3 regions of the Streptomyces sp. W1SF4 genome follow, and region 2 is predicted to be linked to each of the others. Evidence: riboswitches for the same ligand, from Rfam matches in the RefSeq annotation. Region 2 holds a riboswitch; each other region holds the start of a gene.

The links. Region 2 has a riboswitch for cyclic di-AMP ahead of D1J60_RS14165 (transglycosylase family protein). Riboswitches for the same ligand answer to the same signal wherever they lie in the genome.
Positions count from the first base shown of each region.
Region 1: it holds a riboswitch for cyclic di-AMP, as region 2 does, so the genes downstream of both, D1J60_RS29660 (M23 family metallopeptidase) here and D1J60_RS14165 (transglycosylase family protein) in region 2, are expected to answer to the same signal.
Region 3: it holds a riboswitch for cyclic di-AMP, as region 2 does, so the genes downstream of both, D1J60_RS26785 (M23 family metallopeptidase) here and D1J60_RS14165 (transglycosylase family protein) in region 2, are expected to answer to the same signal.

Region 1 covers NZ_CP034350.1:6,377,657-6,380,894, reverse strand. The annotation lists gene D1J60_RS29665 (SGNH/GDSL hydrolase family protein) at 18-803, opposite strand; gene D1J60_RS29660 (M23 family metallopeptidase) at 967-1,968, opposite strand; cyclic di-AMP (ydaO/yuaA leader) riboswitch at 1,973-2,175, opposite strand; gene D1J60_RS29655 (tyrosine-protein phosphatase) at 2,507-3,238, shown strand, end outside.
Region 2 covers NZ_CP034350.1:3,065,124-3,068,361, forward strand. The annotation lists gene eno (phosphopyruvate hydratase) at 1-545, opposite strand, end outside; gene D1J60_RS14165 (transglycosylase family protein) at 862-1,611, opposite strand; cyclic di-AMP (ydaO/yuaA leader) riboswitch at 1,614-1,786, opposite strand; gene D1J60_RS14170 (transglycosylase family protein) at 2,062-3,126, opposite strand.
Region 3 covers NZ_CP034350.1:5,712,279-5,715,516, reverse strand. The annotation lists gene D1J60_RS26790 (GntR family transcriptional regulator) at 1-190, opposite strand, end outside; gene D1J60_RS26785 (M23 family metallopeptidase) at 360-1,163, opposite strand; cyclic di-AMP (ydaO/yuaA leader) riboswitch at 1,176-1,333, opposite strand; gene D1J60_RS26780 (pitrilysin family protein) at 1,551-2,918, opposite strand; gene D1J60_RS26775 (pitrilysin family protein) at 2,939-3,238, opposite strand, start outside.

The sequences.
Region 1 (3,238 bases), 3.3 Mb from region 2:
CCTCCCCCGCGCGTCCGTTACAGCGGCAGCAGGTCCGGGCGCTTGGCCTCGACGTGGTCGCCGGAGGACTCGCCGCGCAGCCGGCGGCCGATCCACGGGACGAGGTGCTCGCGCGCCCACTGGATGTTGTCGCGGGTGACGTCGACCGAGCCGCGCGGCGGGACGGGCGGCCAGGGCTGGTCCGGGTCGGCCGGCACCTCGTAGCCGAGGACCTGTGCGGCGCGCAGCGCGACGCGGGTGTGGCCCTCGGGCGAGAGGTGGAGCCGGTCGTGGTCCCAGGCCCGGCGGTCCTGGACGGTCTTGAGGGACCACAGGTCGAGCACGGGGCAGTCGTAGCGGTCGGCGATGGCGCGGACGTGGACGTTGTACGTCGCGATCTTGCCGCGCAGGTGCTTGAGGACCGGCACGCCCCGCGTGTCGAAGCCGGTGGTGATCATCACGAGGCCCACGGAGGCCTTGAGGTCGGCGAGGGCCGCCTCGAACCGTTCCGCGACGTCGTCCGGGTCGCTGCCGGGGCGGATGATGTCGTTGCCGCCCGCGCAGAAGGTCACGAGGTCGGGGGCGAGTTCCTTGGCTCTCGGGACCTGGTCGGCCACGATCTGGTCGAGTACTTTGCCCCGCACGGCCAGATTCGCGTACCGGAAGTCGTGCTCGTCGCGCTGATCGGCCAGGAGTACGGCGAGGCGGTCCGCCCAGCCGAGGTAAGAATCCCCGGGTCCCGGGTCTCCCACGCCTTCGGTGAAGCTGTCCCCGATCGCCGCGTACGAGCCGATGGTCTTCAGTGTCGTCTTCGTCGCTGCCACAGGACAGCATCCTTCACCTTGGCAACCAACCTACGCCAACGTAATGAGGGGTTGACGGGCCGTGATCTATACCACGCGGGGGATAAGGAATAAGTACACGCGGGGCCGGGACCCCCCTCGGGCCCCGGCTCCGCGCGCGTCCTCGTGCCGACGGCGGGTGCCGTCAGATGCTCACGCCCTTGGAGCGGAGGTAGGCGAGCGGGTCGATGTCCGAGCCGTAGGACGGCCCCGTGCGGATCTCGAAGTGGAGGTGCGGGCCGGTCACGTTGCCGGTCGCGCCGGAGAGGCCGATGGCCTGGCCGCCGGTGACGCTCTGGCCGACGGAGACGGAGAGCGAGGAGAGGTGGCCGTACTGGGAGTACTTGCCGTCGGCGTGCCTGATGACGACCTCGTTGCCGTACGCACCGCCCCAGCCTGCGGAAACCACGGTGCCCGCGCCGACGGCCCGGACGGTGGTGCCGGTGCTCGCGATGAAGTCGACGCCGGTGTGGTAGCCGGAGGACCACATGGCGCCGCTCGTGCGGTACTGGGTGGAGACGCCGCCGCCGACGGGGGCGGTGAAGCCGGACGCGGCGGCCGGCGCGGCGGGCGCTGCGGCCTTCTCGCTCTTGGCGGCGGCGCCGGAGCCCTGGGCGGCCGCGCCGCCGGACGTACGGCTGGGCTTGCCGGCGGTAGTCTTGCCCGCGGCCTTCGGGGCCTTGCCGTTCAGGCCCTCGGGCGCGGCCGGAGCCTCGCTGGAGGATTCCTCGACCGGGGCCGCAGGGGCCTTGGGGGCGGGGGCCGCGTCCTGGCCGCCGACGAGGTTCAGCTTCAGGCCCGGGTGGATGAGGGAGGGGTCGGCGCCGACGGCCTCGCGGTTGTCGGCGTACAGCTGCTCCCAGCCGCCCTCGATGTGGCGCTCGGCGGCGATCTTGGAGAGGTAGTCGCCCGGCACGACCGTGTAGACGGTGGGTGCCGCCGCCGTGGGGGCGGCCGCGGGGGCGGCGGAGCGGAGGGCCTGCGGGGCCTGCGCGCTCTGGGCGGGGACGGACGCGGCCGGGGCGGCGTTGGCGCCGGCGGCACCCATCAGCGGGAGCGCGAGGGCCGCTCCGCCGGTTCCGGCGACGGCGAAGCCACGGGATATCGAACGGGACTTCGGACGGCGGTGCTTACCCTTTCCGGGCATGGCGAATTCCTCTCCGGCGCCTGCGAGGTGAGCTGTCGGGTTCGGACTGGAGATGTCCGGCCGTACGTGCGGTGCACGGGTTCGGCTTCACCCCTAGCTGCGCCGGAAATGATCCGGAACAGCGGCCTACCTGGTTCCCCCGCTCCTGCCGCGCGCGATGGTCGGGTGCGGTTCCCGGGCGGCGGCAGGATTAGGCGGTCCACCCGGATCGATCGCGAAGGTAATCGAGCGGGGTGGCGGGCAACAAGCCGCGAATTCCCTGACGGATTCGCAGATTGGGGGGATCAATGGAATTCCGGTCACCCTGCGTCCATTCCGCACCATCAACAACCGCTCTCACAAGGCAATTCGGTTCCCGCGATCAGGCACGCACGGTCACCGTATGATCTGGCTCACGGGGCCGGGCCCGATCTCGCCTCCACATATGGCAAGTTGGTCCCAACCGGACCAATTCGGACACCACGACCCACGCGGAGGAGTACACGTGACCCAGCAGATACCCCAGCCCCTTCCGGCCGGACCCGAACGCGGCACGGAGATGACGGGAGTGCGCAACTTCCGTGACGTGGGCGGGTTGCCGACCACGGACGGACGGAGGGTCAGGCCGGGACGACTGTTTCGAAGCGGACATCTGGCGCATGCCACCGAAACCGATACAGAGTTCCTCGCCTCGCTGGGGCTGCACACCGTCTTCGACTTCCGCAACGCGGCCGACCACGCGCTGGAGGGCCCGGACGTCGAACTGCCGGGCGTGCGCAACGTGAACATCCCGCTGACGGATCCGGCCGACGGCCGGGAGTTCTGGAAGATGGTCCGCGACGGCGAGCTCGACCAGCTCCGCGGCCTCCTGGGCGAGGGCCGGGCCGCCGCCCGCATGACGGACTCGTACCGCACGATCATCCGCACCCGCACCGCCGAACACAGCCGCGTCGTGCACGCCCTCGCGCTGGACAGCGTGCCGGCTCTGATGCACTGCGCCGCCGGCAAGGACCGGGCCGGGCTGTCGGTCGCGGTGACGCTGCTCGCGCTGGGCGTGGAACGCGAGGCGATCGTGGCGGACTACCTGGAGTCCAACGTCCCGCACAACCGCTACCGGGTGCGCCGGGGCAGCGACGCCCCCGAGGCCCGCTCCCCCGAGGTGATGGAGCTGCTGGCGCCGCTGTTCGACGCGCGCGCGGAGTACCTGCTCGCGGCCTTCGCCGTCATCGACGAGCAGTGGGGCGGGGTGGGGCGCTACCTCACCGAGGGGCTCTCGCTCGCGCCCGAGGCC
Region 2 (3,238 bases):
CGCAGCGCCTCGGAGAAGGACTCCGCGCCGATCGGGGCGATCATGAACTCCTGGATGTCGACGTTGGAGTCGGCGTGCGACCCACCGTTGAGGATGTTCATCATCGGAACGGGCAGCAGGTGCGCGTTCGGGCCGCCGAGGTAGCGGAACAGCGGCAGGTCCGAGGCCTCGGACGCGGCGTGCGCGACGGCGAGGGAGACGCCGAGGATGGCGTTGGCGCCGAGCGAGCCCTTGTTGTCGGTGGCGTCGAGGTCGAACATGGCCTGGTCGATCAGGCGCTGCTCGGTGGCGTCGTAGCCGACGAGCTCCGGCCCGATCTGCTCGATGACGGCGAGGACGGCCTTCTCCACGCCCTTGCCCATGTAACGGTTGGGGTCACCGTCGCGGAGCTCGATGGCCTCGAAGGCACCGGTGGAGGCGCCGGACGGAACGGCAGCACGGCCGGTGCTGCCGTCGTCGAGGCCCACCTCGACCTCGACCGTGGGGTTGCCTCGGGAGTCCAGGATTTCCCGGGCTACGACGACGTCGATGGACGGCACGAGCATCTCCTTCTGGGATGTGACGCTGGGTGTGCGGTGGCGTGTGGGCCGTGGGACGGCCTTGCCGACTAGAGCCTAACCGGCTCCGGGGTGTGGGCTGCCCGACCGCCCGGCTCCTGGGACGAAAAAGGGTCCGAATACCCGTCTTCCGGGACATAGGACCCTTGATTTCACGTGCTTGCCGGGGGAACGGGCAGCGGAAGCCGGTGTTCCGGTTCCGCAATGCGGTGACCGGCGGACGACACGCCGCCGCCCGGCGCGTGGGGGGATACGCGCCGGGCGGTGGGGATGCTGCGGGGTGCCGCGAGAGTTACGCGGACGTTCAGGCGAGCTTCAGCTTCTGACCCGGGAAGATCAGGTCGGCGTCGGACACGGTGTCCTTGTTGAGCTCGAAGAGCTTCTCCCAGCCGCCCTTGACCTTGTTGGCGTCGGCGATGGTGCCGAGGGTGTCGCCTTCCTTGACCGTGTAGGTGCCGTTGCCCGTCTGCGGGGTCTCGGCCTTCGGGGTCGACGGCTTGGCCGGGGTCCAGTTGCCGGAGCCGGCGCCGGAGCCCTTGGTCTCGGTCTCGGTCTTCGGCGCGGACGGCTTGGCCGGGGCGGGCTTCGCCGGGGCCGGCTTGGCCGGAGCGGGCTTGGCCGGGGCCGGCTTGGTCTCGGGCTTCGGCTTGGCCGGGGTGGTCGAACCGCCGCCGTTGTACGAGGAGTTGGACAGGCCGACGCCGCAGTGCGGCCACGCGCCCTTGCCCTGGCCCTTGAGGACCTTCTCGGCGATGGCTATCTGCTGGCCCTTGGTGGCCTGGTTGGCCTGCGCGGCGTACGACTTGCCGCCGTACGCGGCCCAGGTGGAGGCGGAGAACTGCAGGCCGCCGTAGTAGCCGTTGCCGGTGTTGATGGACCAGTTGCCGCCGGACTCGCAGGCGGCGACCTTGTCCCACTCGGCCGCGGTGGCGGCGCTGGCGGTACCGGCGGCCATCAGCGGGGCCGCGACGGCGACACCGGCGACACCGGCGAGCGTGACGATGCGGACGGCCTTGGAGCCGCGGCGGTGCTTGCCCTTGCCGGAAAGCAGCATGGATTTCTCCTCACCGACGCCTTCGAGGTGAGCTGTCGGGTTCGGGCGGATGAGTTGCCCGGTCACGCGGCGCGGCGCGTGTCTTCACCCCTAGCCGGTACGCGGGCCGTCTCTCAACGGCCCTTCCCGGCGCCTACCTTGGTTCCCCCGCTCCTGCCTTCGGCGCTTGCGCGACGACTGTTCCCTCCGTCCGCCGGCAGGATTCGGCGATGCGGTCGAAGGAGCCCGCGGTGGCGAGCGATTCAGAAGGTAGACAGGTCTCTCCCCGATGTTCAACGTGTGATTTTGGGGAGAAACCGGCCTACTTGCCTTCCTGAAGAGCACGTTTGTGCAGGTGAGAAGGGGGTTTGCAACAGTTCCGGAACGAGACACGCCAGTTGTCCGGAAGAGATGCATGTCTCATTTGGCGATAACGGACATTCAACTCTTAATGGATGTCCGAACTGCCCACTATTTCTTGGTTAGATCCAGGTTCTGTCCGGGCTTGATGAGGTCCGCGTCCCCACCGATGACCTGCTCGTTGGCCTTGTAGAGCTCGTCCCAACCGCCCTTGACGCCCTTGGCCTTCGCGATGTCCGAAAGGCTGTCGCCCGGCTTCACGGTGTAGACGGGCTCCGCGGCGGGTACTGACGCCGCGCCAGGCGCCCCCTGCACCTCGATGGCGGCCGGGCCGCGGTGCTTGCCCGAGCCGTCCGACGCCGCGCCGGACGGGGTGCCCGCCGTGGCGCCCGGGGTGGCCGGAGCGGTGGGCGTGGCGCCCGGGGCGGGAGTCGCACCCGGGGTGGCCGGAGCCGTCGGGGTGGCGCCCGGGGCCGTCGGGGTGCCCGGGGCCGTGGGCGTGCCCGGGGTGGGCGTGCCGGGGGTGGGCGTGCCCGGCGTCGGCGTGGGCGTGCCGGGCGTCGTGGGCTGGACCGTGTAGTCCGGCTCGGGCATGACGGGCAGTCCGCTGGAGGGGCCCAGCGGGTAGTCCGGCAGCCCGCTCGGGTTGGACGGGGTGCCCGGCGCCGGGGTCGGGGCCCCGAAGTCCGTGGAGGGCTTGCCCTTGCCCGCGTTCGGCACCGAACCGTCGGGGCGGCCCTTGGTGGGCGCGACGGGCGCGGGCTCCAGCTTGTCACCGGGGTCCACGTCGGGCGCGGGGCCCTGCTGGGTCAGCCCGGCCGAGGCGGAGCACAGCGGCCACGCCTGGGGGCCCTGGGAGGCCAGCACGCGCTCGGCGACCGCGATCTGCTGGGAGCGGCTGGCGAGGTCGGGGCGCTCCGCGTACGCGAGGCCGCCGGCGTTGCGCCACTGTTCCAGGGTGAACTGCAGGCCGCCGTAGGCGCCGCTGCCGGAGTTCGCGCTCCAGGTGCCGCCGCTCTCGCAGTCGGCGACCTTGTCCCACGTGGCGGTGTCGGCCGCGTTCGCACCTGTGGCGGCGAGCAGCGGCATGGCCAGCGCGGAGCCGGTGACTCCTGCGGTGACGACGATCGCGGGTACCTGGCGGGGGCGTCTGTGGCGGCCGTTCCCGGGAAGCATGAGGCTGCACCTTTCGCATAACGGCGGGGTAACGGCAGAACCTAGCCGCCTTCGAACGGATGTCACAAGTTCGGCGGTGGAACGGTGCGGAACTGACTTCCGGTCAGTCCGG
Region 3 (3,238 bases), 2.6 Mb from region 2:
CGCCCGCGTGCCGCCGCGTGGTGACGAAGCCCTCGGACTCCAGGGTCCGCAGCGCCTCGCGGACCGGAACGCGCGAGACCCCGTAGCGGCGGGCGAGCACCTCCTCGGTCAGCCGGCCGCCCGGACCGAAGAAACCGGAGACGATGTCGTCGCGAATCGCTGTGCACACCGCGTGCGCCGGAATACGCAAGGCCGGACCTCCGCTGGTTTCGTTTCGGTTTATCGTGGCCGTGCCGCGACTCTATTGCAATACGCGGCGGGTTTACGAGCGGGTGCGGAAAGAGGGCCGGAAATACGAGGAAGGCCCCGGCTCGGTGAGCCGGGGCCTTCCTCGGTGAAGCGTGCCGCGTGCGTGCGGGTCAGACGCCGACGCCGTGGTTGCGCAGGTACGTCAGCGGGTTGATGTCCGTGCCGTACGTGGCGCCGGTGCGGGCCTCGAAGTGCAGGTGCGGGCCGCTGGAGTTGCCCGTGGAGCCCGACAGGCCGATCTGCTGGCCCGGGGTGACCGTCTGGCCGGCGGAGACGCTCAGCGACATCAGGTGCCCGTACTGGGTGTAGGTGCCGTCGTTGTGGCGGATGACGACGTTGTTGCCGTACGCGCCGCCCCAGCCGGCCTCGACGACGGTGCCCGCGCCCACGGCGTGGACGATGCTGCCCTCGTCGGCGTGGAAGTCGATGCCCGTGTGGCTGCCGGAGGACCACATGCCGCCGCCCGCGCCGTACTGGGTGCTGACGTAGGAGCCGTCCACCGGGGCGACGAAGGTGTTGAGGCGCTTGCGGGCCTCTTCCTGGGCGGCCTTCTCGGCGGCCTCGCGCTCGGCCTTCTCCTTGGCCTCGGCGGCGCGCTTGGCCTCGGAGGCCCGCGTCTTCGCCTCGGCCTCGGCCTGCGCCTGCGCGGCGACGGCCTCGGCGGCGCTCTGCTGGGTGGCGGCCTGGACCTCGATGTCGTCCTGCAGACCGTCGGCGACGACGATCGCGTTCTGACCGGTGTCCTCCATGGACGGGGAGCTGCTGTGGTCCGCCGCGAAGGCCGGAGCGGCCAGGGTGCCGACCACGCCCGTGGTGGCGAGGGCGGCGACGCCGGCGAAGCCGGCGGTCTTGCGGCTCAGACGGCTGGAACCACGGTGCTTACCAGAACCGGCGGCACGACTGCCAAACGCCATGAAGGGGGTGATCCTTTCCTTCCCTCTCGCCTACCGGGTTAGCTGACGGGTTCGGAGCAGGAAGGTCTCCTACGGGCCTCCTCTGGCGAGGGGGTCCGATTCACCCCAGGGACATGTGGGTCCCCGGCTCCCCAGGCTCGCGCCTGACGGGGACTCGGCGATCGCTGTCCGGTGCCGCGGGTGCGGCGGTTACAACTGACGAACAGCACGGCCGACGCTAGGCGGATCATCAGTCAATCGCCAAACAGACGAGCGGTTTTGTTGCGTACGCCACACCGCATACCTGCAACCACGCCACCAAACGGACAAAGGGGGCTCCGGCGGATGTTCCGCCGGAGCCCCCCTGGAAACGGGCCGGAGCCCGGCCCGTCTCGGGCCCCCCGCCGCTCAGTTGGAGACGACGGTGACCTCACCGATCCCGAGGGCCAGGACGGGCTCCTCGATCTGCGCGGCGTCGCCCACCAGGATGGTGACCAGACGGTCCACCGGGAAGGCGTTCACCACGGCCGAAGTGGCCTCCGCCGTACCGGTTTCGGCCAGCCGCGCGTACAGCCGCGCCTGGTAGTCGTCCGGCAGCTCCTGCTCCACCTGGTCGGCGAGCGTGCCGGCGACGGAGGCGGCCGTCTCGAACTTCAGCGGGGCCACGCCCACCAGGTTCTGCACCGCCACGTCCCGCTCGGCGTCGGTCAGGCCGCCCTCCGCGAGGGTCCGCAGCACCTTCCACAGGTCCTCCAGCGCCGGACCCGTGTTGGGGGTGTCCACCGAACCGCTGATGGCGAGCATCGAGGCGCCCTTGCCGTCGGCGGTCGAGCGCAGCACCTGCCCGAAGGCGCGCACGCCGTAGGTGTAGCCCTTCTCCTCGCGCAGCACCTTGTCCAGGCGGGAGGTGAGGGTGCCGCCGAGGCAGTAGGTGCCGAGGACCTGCGGGGCCCAGACGATGTCGTGCCGGTCCGGGCCGATCCGGCCGATCAGCAGCTGCGTCTGGACGGCGCCGGGCCGGTCCACGATGACCACGCGGCCCGTGTCGTCGGCCGTCACCGGCTGCACCGGGCGGGCCGGGGCGGTGTCGCCGGTCCAGGCGCCCAGGGTGTCCGCCAGCAGGGCGTCCAGGTCGATGCCGGTCAGGTCGCCGACGACCACCGCGGTGGCGGTGGAGGGGCGTACGTGGGCCTCGTAGAAGGCGCGTACGGCACCGGAGTCGATCCGCGCGACCGTGTCCTCGGTTCCCTGGCGCGGGCGGGACATCCGCAGCGCGGCCGGGAACAGCTCCTTGGAGAGCTCCTTGGCGGCGCGGCGCTGCGGGTTGGCCAGCTCGTGCGGGATCTCGTCGAGCCGGTTGCGCACCAGGCGGTCGACCTCGCTGTCGGCGAAGGCGGGCGCGCTCAGGGCCTCGGCGAGCAGGGCGAGCGCCTTGGGCAGCCGGGAGGCCGGGACCTCCAGGGAGACCCTCAGGCCGGGGTGGTCGGCGTGGGCGTCGAGGGTGGCGCCGCAGCGCTCCAGCTCGGCGGCGAACTCCTCGGCGGAGTGCTTGTCGGTGCCCTCCGACAGGGCACGGGCCATGATGGTGGCCACCCCGTCGAGGCCCTCGGGCTCGGCGTCCAGCGGGGCCGCGAGGTTGACCTCGACCGCCACCACCTGCTGGCCGGGGCGGTGGCAGCGCAGCAGGGTCAGGCCGTTGGACAGCGTGGAGCGCTCCGGGGCCGGGAAGGCCCACGGCTTCGCCTCGCCGGCCTGCGGCCGCGGGTGGAAGGTCATCGTGACGGCTGCGGTGTCGCTCACTGCTCCGCCCCCTCGTTCTCGTCGTGCTGCTCGGTCTCGTGGGCCTCGGCGCCGGCCAGCGGCTCGTAGACCAGCACCGCGCGGTTGTCGGGGCGCAGCCTGGCCGCGGCCACGGCCTGCACCTCCTCGGCGGTGACGTCCAGCACCCGCTGGACGGCGGTCAGGGCGAGCTGGGGGTCGCCGAACAGCACCGCGAAGCGGCACAGTTCGTCGGCGCGGCCGGCCACGGTGCCGAGCCGGTCCAGCCACTCGCGCTCCAGCTGCGCCTGCGCGCGCTCCATCTCCTCGGCCGTCGG